2 regions of the Roseateles sp. genome follow, and region 2 is predicted to be linked to the other one. Evidence: riboswitches for the same ligand, from Rfam matches in the RefSeq annotation. Region 2 holds a riboswitch; the other holds the start of a gene.

Region 1 (5,245 bases), 2.1 Mb from region 2:
GATCAGCGCATGTTGGCGGTCACGCGCCGAGACCTCGGTGATGGGCAGGGGCCAGGTGATGGCAAGGGCCGGGTCGTCGTGGCGCAGGCCGGCCTCGTGCTCGGGGCTGTAAGGGGCGCTGTGTTGGTAGAGCATCTGCACATCGTCGCTGAGCGTCTGGAAACCATGGGCGCAGCCCTCGGGGATGAAGACTTGCCGCTCCTGGGAACCGTCCAGCACCACACCGTGCCAGCGCAGAAAGCTTGGCGAGTCCGCACGCAGGTCGACCACGACATCAAAGACGCGGCCGGCAATGCAGCGCACCAGCTTGGCCTCCAGCGCCGGCGCATGCTGAAAATGCAGGCCGCGCACCGTGCCACGCTGGGCCGTACGGCTGAGATTACTTTGCTTGAACAGCAGACCCGGCCGGCCCAGGGCCGCGAACTCCTGCTCGCAGAACCAGCGCGTCAGGCTGCCGCGGGCATCACCGCGCGGCTGGGTCTCGATCTCCCACAGGCCGTCAATCGGGCTCGGCGAAAACTTCAAGGCCAGACCTTCCAGGGCGCGGCATTGGCCTGCCAAAGTTCCTCCAGCCGAGTCTTGTCGCGCAAGGTGTCCATCGGTTGCCAGAAGCCCCGGTGGGTGTAGGCGGACAGCTGGCCCTGGCGTGCCAGTGTCTCCATCGGACCGCTTTCCCAAACGGTGGCATCGCCCCGGTCGATCAGCTCGAGCACCGAACGCTCGAGCACAAAGAAGCCGCCGCTGACCCAGCTGCCGTCACCGAGCGGCTTCTCGGAAAACTTGCTGATGCGCTGGCCCTCGATGTCGAGCGCGCCGAAGCGCCCGGGCGGCTGCACCGCGGTCACGGTCGCCTGACGACCTTGTGCCTTGTGGAACTCGATCAGCGCCGTCAGGTCAACATCGGCCAGACCATCGCCATAGGTGAAGCAGAACGGCCCTTGGTCGGCGCCGTCGCTCAAATAATGCTGCACGCGTTTCAGGCGGCCGCCGGTCTGGGTGTGCTCGCCGGTGTCAACCAGGGTCACGCGCCAGGGCTCGCAATGCCGGTCGCGGATCTCCATGCGGTTCTCGGCCAGGTCGAAGGTGACGTCGGACATGTGCAGGAAGTAGTTGGCGAAGTACTCCTTGATCACATAGCCCTTGTAGCCCAGGCAAATGATGAAGTCATTGATGCCGTGCTGCGAATACAGCTTCATCAAATGCCACAGCACCGGCCGGCCGCCAATCTCGACCATGGGTTTGGGGCGCACCGAGGTTTCCTCGGCCAGGCGCGTGCCCAGGCCTCCGGCAAGAATCACGGCCTTCATCGCAGGGGACCCTCCATGGCTGACACGCTCCCATCCATTGCACTTGTGAACGATTCAGCATAAAGCCTGGCTGCCACGCCCAAAAGCCGGAGTCGCACCGCAGAGAGCCGCCGTCTTTGCCACAGCGGCGGCCAAAAAACTTCGGCCGAAGCCCCAAAAAGCGCCGCTACAATCCCGCCGGTCAGGAGAGAGCTTCCTCGCGGAAGCCGCCGAAGGCGCAGTGGCACTGGTGATCCCACGCTGCGAACGCTCAGGCAAAAGGACTGATAAAACGCCCGTTCACAAAACGTCGGGCGTCCTCACTGGAGAGAGACGGGTTTCGAGCCCGTCCACCGAAGGGGCAAGCTGTTGGCAATACGCCGGCGGCCAATCTCTCAGGTAAAGCGGACAGCGAGGGCATACCCACCCCACTCCTTGAGCCGGTCTCGAGGGTGTGGGCCAGATGTCTGCCCTCGAAAGTTGCCCGCCATGTCCGCTGCTGACACCTCCGCCCCCCTGCTCAAGACCCCGCTGCACGCTCTGCACATCGAACTCGGCGCCAAGATGGTGCCCTTCGGCGGCTATGACATGCCAGTGCAGTACCCGGCCGGCGTGATGGCCGAGCACAAGCACACGCGTGCCGCGGCTGGCCTATTCGACGTTTCGCACATGGGCCAGGTCCGCCTGATCGGTGACGGCGCCGCTGCCGCGCTGGAAACCATCGTGCCGGTCGACGTGATCGACCTCGGCCTGTTCAAGCAGCGCTATGCCCTGTTCACCAATGAACAAGGCGGCATCCTGGACGACCTGATGATCGCCCGCCGCCCGGACGATCTCTTTGTGGTGGTGAACGCCGGCTGCAAGGTGCAGGACATCGCCCACATGCAGGCCAAGATCGGCGCTCATCCGGAACATCGGTGCCAGGTCTTGCCTCTGCCCGAACAAGCCCTGCTGGCTCTGCAAGGCCCGCAGGCCGTGACCGCCCTGTCGCGCCTGAACGCTGACGTGGCCAAGCTGACCTTCATGACCGGCGGCTTCTTCAATCTGGACGGCATCGACACCTTCCTGACCCGCTCGGGCTATACCGGCGAAGACGGCTTCGAAATCTCGGTCCATCAAGACCAGGCCGTGGAGCTGGCCCGCAAGCTGCTGGCTCAACCGGAAGTCAAGCCCATCGGTCTGGGCGCGCGCGATTCGCTGCGCCTGGAAGCGGGCCTCTGCCTCTACGGCCATGACATCGACACCAGCACCACCCCAGTCGAAGCCTCGCTGACCTGGGCCATCCAGAAGGTGCGTCGCGCCGGTGGCGCCCGTGCCGGTGGTTACCCCGGCGCCGCCGTGGTGGACGAACAGCTCGCCAACGGCGCTGCCCGCAAGCGCGTCGGCCTGGTCAGCAGTGAGCGCATGCCGGTGCGCGAAGGCGCCAAGCTGGTCAACGCCGAGGGCGTGGAAATCGGCGTGGTCACCAGCGGCACCCTGGGCCCGACGGTGGGCAAGCCGGTGGCCCTGGCCTATCTGGCCAAGGAATTCGCTGCCCTGGGCACCGAAGTCTTCGCCATCGTCCGCGACAAGCGCACCCCGATGACGGTGTCCAGCACCCCGTTCACGCCCAACGGCTATTACCGCGGCTGAGCGGCTGAGCGCTTGAGAGTCGCTTCGGCTCATATCGCGCTTGCCCGGCCACGACCGGGCACCCTACATTTCAATTTCCTTTCCCCCACCTTCCGAAAGCAACGGAGCACCGCATGAGCACAATCAAGTACACGCCTGACCACGAGTGGGTCCAGATCGAAGCCGACGGCATCGTCACCGTGGGCATCACCGTGCATGCACAGGACGCCCTGGGCGATGTGGTGTTCGTGGACCTGCCGGCCGTGGGCAGCAGCTTCGCCGCCAAGGAAGTGGCCGGCGTGGTCGAGTCGGTCAAGGCGGCCGCTGACGTCTACATGCCGGTGTCCGGCGAAGTGACCGAAGTCAACGAAACCCTGCGCGACGACCCCTCGCTCGCCAACAGCGACCCGCTGAAGACCGGCTGGTTCTTCAAGGTCAAGCTCAGCGACGCCGCCGAGCTGGACGGCCTGATGGACAGCACCGCCTACGACGAGCTGGTCAAGAACAGCTGATGCATCTTCGCCCGCGTCATGCGGGTCGAAGCACAAACGCAAGCACAGAGACACAGAGAACACTCAGGGCTGGCCAAGGCCCCAATTTGCTCCGTGTCTCTATGTCTCTGTGCTTGCATTTCACTGATATCGGCCTGAGGCCGCCACAAGCGGCGCCGGGCCCCAAGGATTTGCCATGTTGATGTCCGCCCTGCAGCCCCTGTCGGTGCTTGAGAACGCCACCGAATTCCACGCTCGCCACATCGGCCCCGATGCCGCTGATGAAGCCGGCATGTTGTCGGTGATCGGCGCGGCCTCGCGCCGCGCCCTGATCGAAGCCGTGGTGCCGGCCAGCATCAAACGCTCGGTGGGCATGGACCTGCCGGCCGCCGCGAGCGAAGCCCAAGCTTTGGCCGAACTGAAGGCCATGGCCAGCAAGAACAAGGTGCTCAAGAGCTATATCGGCCAGGGCTACTACGGCACGCTGACCCCCGGCGTCATCCTGCGCAACATCCTTGAAAACCCCGCCTGGTACACCGCTTACACGCCCTACCAGGCTGAAATCTCGCAAGGCCGCATGGAAGCCCTGGTCAACTTCCAGACCATGGTGACCGACCTGACTGGCATGGCGATTGCCAACGCCTCCATGCTGGACGAAGCCACCGCCGCCGCCGAAGCCATGACCCTGGCCGCCCGCGTGGGCAAGAGCAAGAGTCAGGTCTTCTACGTGGCCGACGATGTGCTGCCGCAAACCCTGGAAGTGGTGCGCACCCGCGCCGAGCCGCTCGGCTTTGAGGTTCGCATCTGTAGCGGCGACGAGGCCCTGAACAACGACAGCTTCGCCGTCCTGCTGCAATACCCGGGCGTCAACGGCGAGGTGCGTGACTACGCCGACTGGATCGCCAAATACAAGGCCCGTAGCAATGGCGTGGTCATCATGGCCGCCGACCTGCTGGCCCTGACCCTGATCAAAGCCCCGGCAGAACTGGGCGCCGACATCGCCGTGGGCACCACCCAGCGCTTCGGCATGCCCATGGGCAACGGTGGCCCGCACGCCGCTTACATGGCTTGCAAGGACGAGTACAAGCGCAGCCTGCCCGGCCGCCTGGTCGGTGTTTCCATCGACGCGCATGGCAAGCCCGCCTACCGCCTGGCCCTGCAAACCCGCGAGCAGCACATCCGCCGCGAGAAGGCCACCTCCAATATCTGTACCGCCCAGGTGCTGCCGGCCGTGGTGGCCAGCATGTACGCCGTGTACCACGGCCCGCAAGGTCTGAAGCGCATCGCCCAGCGCCTGGCCTCCTTCACCGCCGTGCTGGCCCAAGGCCTCAAGGGCCTGGGCTTTGCCCTCGGCAACACCAGCGCCTTTGACACCCTGCATGTGCAAACCGGCGCGCAGACCGAGGCCATCCTGGCGCGCGCCGTGGCCGCCGGCATGAACTTCCGCCGCGCCAGCGCTGAGTCCCTGAGCCTGTCGTTGGACGAGACCACCACCCGCGCCGATCTGGCCGCCGTGTTGGCTGTGTTTGCCGACGGCAAGGCCGTGCCGGACCTGAGTGGCTTCGACAAGGGCATCGCCAGCCTGATCCCCGCCGAGCTGCAGCGCACGAGCAGCTTCATGAGCCACCCGGTCTTCAACCGCTACCACTCCGAAACCGAGATGTTGCGCTATCTGCGCGGCCTGTCGGACAAGGACCTGGCGCTGGACCGCAGCATGATCCCGCTGGGTTCCTGCACCATGAAGCTCAACGCCACGGCCGAGATGATCCCCATCACCTGGCCCGAGTTCGCCGGCGTGCACCCGTTTGCCCCGCACGATCAGCTGCAGGGTTATGCCCAGCTGAACGAACAGCTGAC
Region 2 (5,245 bases):
GCCCTTGACCGCGTCGACGAACTCAAAGCCAGCGCCGCGCGCCAGCGGCTCCACGCGCAGATAGACCTCGCCGAACTGGCCGGCGCCGCCGCTCTGCTTCTTGTGGCGGTAGTGCCCTTCGGCCGCGGCCGAGATGGTCTCGCGGTAGGCCACGCGGGGCGGCTGGGTGTGCAGCTCGAACTTGTAGCTTTCACGCAGGCGCTCCAGCAGCAGGCGCAGGTGCAGCTCACCCAGGCCGTAGATCACGGTCTCCTGCGTTTGGCCGGCCTGGTCCAGGCGCAGGCAGGGGTCCTCTTCGACCAGGCGGCTCAGCTGTTCCCAGAGCTTTTGCTCGTCTCCATGGCGCACCGGGCGGATGGCCAGGCCATGCACGGGCACGGGGAAGTCCAGCGGGCGCAGATGGATGTGGGCATCCTCGGGCGCGTCGTGCAGCACGACGTCGTAGTGCAGGTCGTCGACCTTGGCGATGGCGCAGAGCTCACCCGGCAGGGCCTGCTCCACCTCGACATGCCGGCCACCCTGCAGCAGGAAGAGGTGGCCGACGCGGAAAGGCTTGCGCGCCGAGCCGATGAAGAGCTGGCTGTGGCGGCGCAGCGTGCCCTGGTGCACGCGCATCACGCCCATCTTGCCGAGGTAGGGGTCGGAGATGATCTTGAACACATGGGCCAGCACATGGGCGCTGGGCTCGGGCAGGGCTTGCAGGGGCAGGGCCTCGGGGCCCTCGCCGCGCAGGAACAGGGGCGGGTTGCCCTCGGCCGGGTTGGGCAGCAGGCGCTCGATCACATCAAGCAACTCGGCCACGCCGGCGCCGCTGCGCGCCGAGGTGAAGCAGACCGGGATCAGGTGCCCCTCACGCAAGGCCTGCTCCAGCGGCACGTGAAGCTCGCGCGGGTCGACATCGCCTTCGCTGAGATAACGATCCACAAACGCGGCATCCACCTCCACCACCTGCTCGACCAAAGCCTGGTGCGCCTGGCCCACCGAGGAAAAATCGGCCTGGCCGATGATGTTGTAGAAACAGTCCAGCACGCGCCGCCCGCCTTCGGCCGGCAGGTTCAGCGGCAGGCATTCACGCCCGAACACTGTGCGGATCTGCGCCAGCAGGTCCGGCAGGTCGAGCTCGGCCAGATCGATCTTGTTGATCACGATCAGCCGGCGCAGCCCGCGCTGGGCGGCGGTCTCCATCATCTTGCTGGCCATGGGCTCCAGGCCACTTTGCGCGTTGAGCACCAGCACCGCCGTGTCCACCGCCTCCAGCGCCGGCAGGGACTGGCCGATGAAATCGGCCGCCCCGGGCGTGTCGATCGCATGGATGCGCACGCCGCCATGCTCCAGGTGCACCACGCTGCTGTGCAGGGAATGTTGGAGGCGGCGCTCCAGCGGATCGAAATCGCTGACGGTGTTGCCGCGCTCCACCGTGCCGGCTTGGGCGATGGCGCCGGCCTGCAGCAGCAAGGCCTCCAGCAAGCTGGTCTTGCCCGCCGCCGCGGGGCCGACCAGGGCCAGGCTGCGCAAGGTAGCGACCGCAGGCGACAGGGGCGCGCCGGTGGAGGATGGGGCGCGGCTGGCGTCGCCGTTCGGGCTCTGGCTCATGGCAGTCTCCTTGACTCTCCGGCGCCCCGGCGTTTGTGGGGGGGCGCGGTGATGGATGCGTGCGCTGTGCCGGGCTCTGACGCTGCGGAAGTGTCCGCTCGGCTCTGGCCTCAGGGTAGAGGAAGGCCGGCCGGCTTACAAGGCCCGCGCCGGCGGGCCTGGGCCGGTTCGCTCAAGTGGCGGCTTGCGCCCGGCCGGCCCAGGAATCGACCTCAGGCCCGCAGAAGGCGTAGTCCAGCTCGGGCCGGCGGCCGCAGATCAGGTCCGCCAGGGCCGCGGCCGAGCCGCAGCTGTGCGTCCAGCCCAAGGTGCCGTGGCCGGTGTTGAGGAAGAGGCGGCCAACGCGGCTGGCGCCGATGTAGGGCAGGTTGGAGGGCGTGGCGGGGCGCAGGCCGGTCCAGTACTGGGCGCCGCTGGGCTGGCCTTCGGGCGACACCATCTGCGGGAACAGCTCGCGCGTGCGCCGCAGCAAGGCCTCGCAGCGGCGCAGATTGAGCGTGCTGTCGTAGCCATTGAGCTCGGCCGTGCCGGCCACGCGCAGGCGATCGCCCAGGCGCGAGAACACCAGCTTGTACTCGTCGTCGGTCAGCGAGACCTGGTAGCTGTGTGCGGGCGAGATCACCGGCAGCGTCATCGAGTAGCCCTTGGCCGGGTAGATGTTGAGCGACACGCCCAGCTCGCGCGCCAGGCCGCGGCTGAAGGAGCCGAGGCAGAGCACAAAGCGGTCGGCGCCCAGGCGCTCGATTTCGCCGTTCGCATCGGCCACGATCACCCGCGCCAGATCCTGGCCCTCGCGCTCGAAGCCCAGCACCCGGGTCTGGTAGCGGAACTTCACCCCGGCCTGCGCGGCCAGGGCGGCCAGTGCCTGGGTGAAGCGATGGGCGTCACCCGACTCGTCGCTGGGCGTCATGCTGCCGCCGACGATCTGCGCGCGGCATTGCGCCAGCGCCGGCTCGATGGCCACGCATTCCTCGGGCGTTTTCATGTCCAGTTCGCAGCCTTGCTCGCGCATGATGCGGGCCGGCTCCTGCGCAGCGGCGTACTCCTGCTCGCTGGTGTAGAAGTGCAGGATGCCTTGCTGGCGCTGGTCGTAGGCGATGCCGGTGGCGGCGCGCAGGCGCTGCAGCTGCTCGCGGCTGTAGAGGCCGAGGTTGACGATGTTGCGGATGTTATGGGCGGTGCGGCCCGGTGTGCATTCGCGCAGGAACTGCAGACCCCAGCGCCACTGGGCCGGGTCAGCGCGCAGGCGGAAGAGCAGGGGCGCGTCCTCCTTCATCAGCCATTTCAAGACCTTGAGCGGCGCGCCTGGGTTGGCCCAGGGCTCGGCATGCGAGACGGAAATCTGGCCGCCGTTGGCATAGCTGGTTTCCAGGCCGGCCGCGGGCTGGCGGTCGATCACGGTGACTTCAAAACCCGATTGGCGCAGATACCAGGCGGTGGTGACGCCGGTGACTCCGGCGCCCAGGACGATTGCGTGCATGTGTGCACTCCTGAAACAAGACAAACAGACCGTTGAGTGAGACGCGCAGGCGTGCGCTCAGGCCCAGCGCGGGCTGTGTTTCGTTCCAGGCAGGTGAGGCACCCCAGGGTGGGGCGCGAGCCGGGCAGAGCACAGATCGGGCAATGGCAGAGCGTGCGCTAGACGCGCGCCGCTCCCGCTGTCCCTGTTACCTGAGAGATTCAGCCGCGCCCCGGGGGCATGGCCTTGCTCCTTCGGTGGCGGCTCGCACATCGTCTGCGCGGGCCGCTCTCTCCAGCATTCGGCTTGTTGACGGATCCAGTACGGGGCCTGAGCGAGTATGGGAGCTTGCGCCTTCGGCGGCAGGGCCCGGGTGGGCCTGCACTCTCCTGAATCCGGTGCGCAGTGTAGGTGGCCGATGTGGCCCTGGCTCTAGGGGCAAATGCCGGGGGGGCTTTGTCGCGCTTGCCGAGCGGCGCTGGCGCAAAGCTCGCAGAATCAGGGCCTTCGTTTTTGGGGCCAGGATGACTGGTTGATGTGCATGCGTGCTTGGATCTTGGGAGCGGCCCTGGGCGGCGTGATGATGATGGGTGCGGTCGCTCAACCGGCGCCGCTGGACCCGCGGGTCCAGCAGATCCTGGCCGAGATCTCGGCGCCGCGCATCGAGCAGCGCATCCGTCGCCTCGTCGATTTCGGCACCCGCCACACCTTGTCCGAGACCGAATCGGAGCAGCGCGGCATCGGCGCCGCGCGGCGCTGGATCCAGGCCGAGCTGGAGCAGTGCGCGCGACGCAGCGGCGGCCGCCTGCAGGTGAGCCTGGACAGCTTTGTCGAGCCCGCCGGCAACCGCATGCCGCGCCCGGCCACCTTGGTCAATGTGGTGGCCACCTTGCCCGGCACCGCGCCGGCGGCGGCCCAGCGCCTGCTGGTGGTCAGCGGCCACTACGACTCGCGCAACGGCGATGTGATGGATGCCGAGGGCGCCTCGCCCGGTGCCAACGACGACGCCTCGGGCGTGGCCGCGGTGATGGAGCTGGCCTGCGCCATGGCCGGCCACCGCTTTCCAGCGACCCTGGTCTTCATGGCCGTGCCGGGTGAAGAGCAGGGTCTGCTGGGCGCCACCCACTGGGCGCGCGAGGCGCGGCGCCAGGGCTTGCCCATCGAGGCCATGATCACCAACGACATCATCGGCAGCCCGCGCGGCGATGCCGGCCAGGTGGACGAGCGCCAGCTGCGCCTGTTTGCCGACGGCCTGGACCCGCTGCTGCGCATGCTGGTGGCCGCCCGCGCCAACACGCCCACGCCCGATGCCGAGGCGCGCGCCAACGAGGCCGCGCGTGAAGCGCTGCAGCAGCTGGTGCTGGCCGGGGGCAGCGAAGACCTGCCCACCCACCAGCTGGGCCGCCATCTGAAAGCCGCCGGCGAGCGCTACCTGCCTGGCTTCACCGTCAACTTGATCCAGCGCCGTGACCGCTATCTGCGCGGCGGCGACCACCTGCCCTTCCTCGAACGCGGCTATGCCGCGGTGCGCTTCTCCGAGCCCTTCGAGAACTTTGCGCACCAGCACCAGAACCTGCGCGAGGAGAACGGCGTGCGCTACGGCGACCTGCCCGAGTTCGTCGATTTCGCCTACGTGGCCAATGTCGCCCGCATCAATGCCGCCGGCCTGGCGACGCTGGCGCTGGCGCCCGCCGCGCCGCAGAACGTGCGCCTGGACGCCACCGAGCTCAGCAACGACAGCACCCTCAGCTGGACCCTGGCGCCCGAATCCGAGGTGGCCGGCTACCGCATCGTCTGGCGCCATACCGACTCGGCCGTTTGGCAGCATCATCAGGACCTGGGCCGGGTCGCCCGCCACACGCTCAAGAACCTGTCCAAAGACAATGTGGTGTTCGGCGTGCAGGCCCTGTCGAAAGACGGCCATGCCAGCCTGGCGGCGTTTCCCTTGCCGCTGCGGCGCTGACCGGTTCTTACTTCAGCGGAATCGGCGTGGCCCGGTCCACTGGCACGGCGGTCACGCTGTTCTGCGGCGAGCCGTCGATCAGACGGTCGGAATAGGTCAGGTAGACCAGGGTGTTGCGGCGGCTGTCGACCATGCGGACGATGCGCAGCTTTTTGAACACCAGAGAAATGCGCTCGTTGAACACCTCCTCCTGCCGCGCCAGGGGCTTGGCGAAGCTGATCGGCCCGGTC

The links. Region 2 has a riboswitch for glycine ahead of ACQY39_RS24280 (D-amino acid dehydrogenase). Riboswitches for the same ligand answer to the same signal wherever they lie in the genome.
Region 1: another riboswitch for glycine. It lies ahead of gcvT (glycine cleavage system aminomethyltransferase GcvT); the one in region 2 lies ahead of ACQY39_RS24280 (D-amino acid dehydrogenase).

The regions. Positions count from the first base shown of each region.
Region 1 is NZ_OZ253537.1:3,560,083-3,565,327, reverse strand. It holds gene ACQY39_RS15395 (dTDP-4-dehydrorhamnose 3,5-epimerase family protein) at 1-525, opposite strand, end outside; gene rfbF (glucose-1-phosphate cytidylyltransferase) at 522-1,307, opposite strand; glycine riboswitch at 1,480-1,583, shown strand; glycine riboswitch at 1,600-1,708, shown strand; gene gcvT (glycine cleavage system aminomethyltransferase GcvT) at 1,776-2,918, shown strand; gene gcvH (glycine cleavage system protein GcvH) at 3,032-3,409, shown strand; gene gcvP (aminomethyl-transferring glycine dehydrogenase) at 3,585-5,245, shown strand, end outside.
Region 2 is NZ_OZ253537.1:5,647,311-5,652,555, reverse strand. It holds gene fusA (elongation factor G) at 1-1,593, opposite strand, end outside; gene ACQY39_RS24280 (D-amino acid dehydrogenase) at 1,766-3,073, opposite strand; glycine riboswitch at 3,242-3,360, opposite strand; glycine riboswitch at 3,362-3,454, opposite strand; gene ACQY39_RS24275 (M28 family metallopeptidase) at 3,594-5,015, shown strand; gene ACQY39_RS24270 (CreA family protein) at 5,023-5,245, opposite strand, start outside.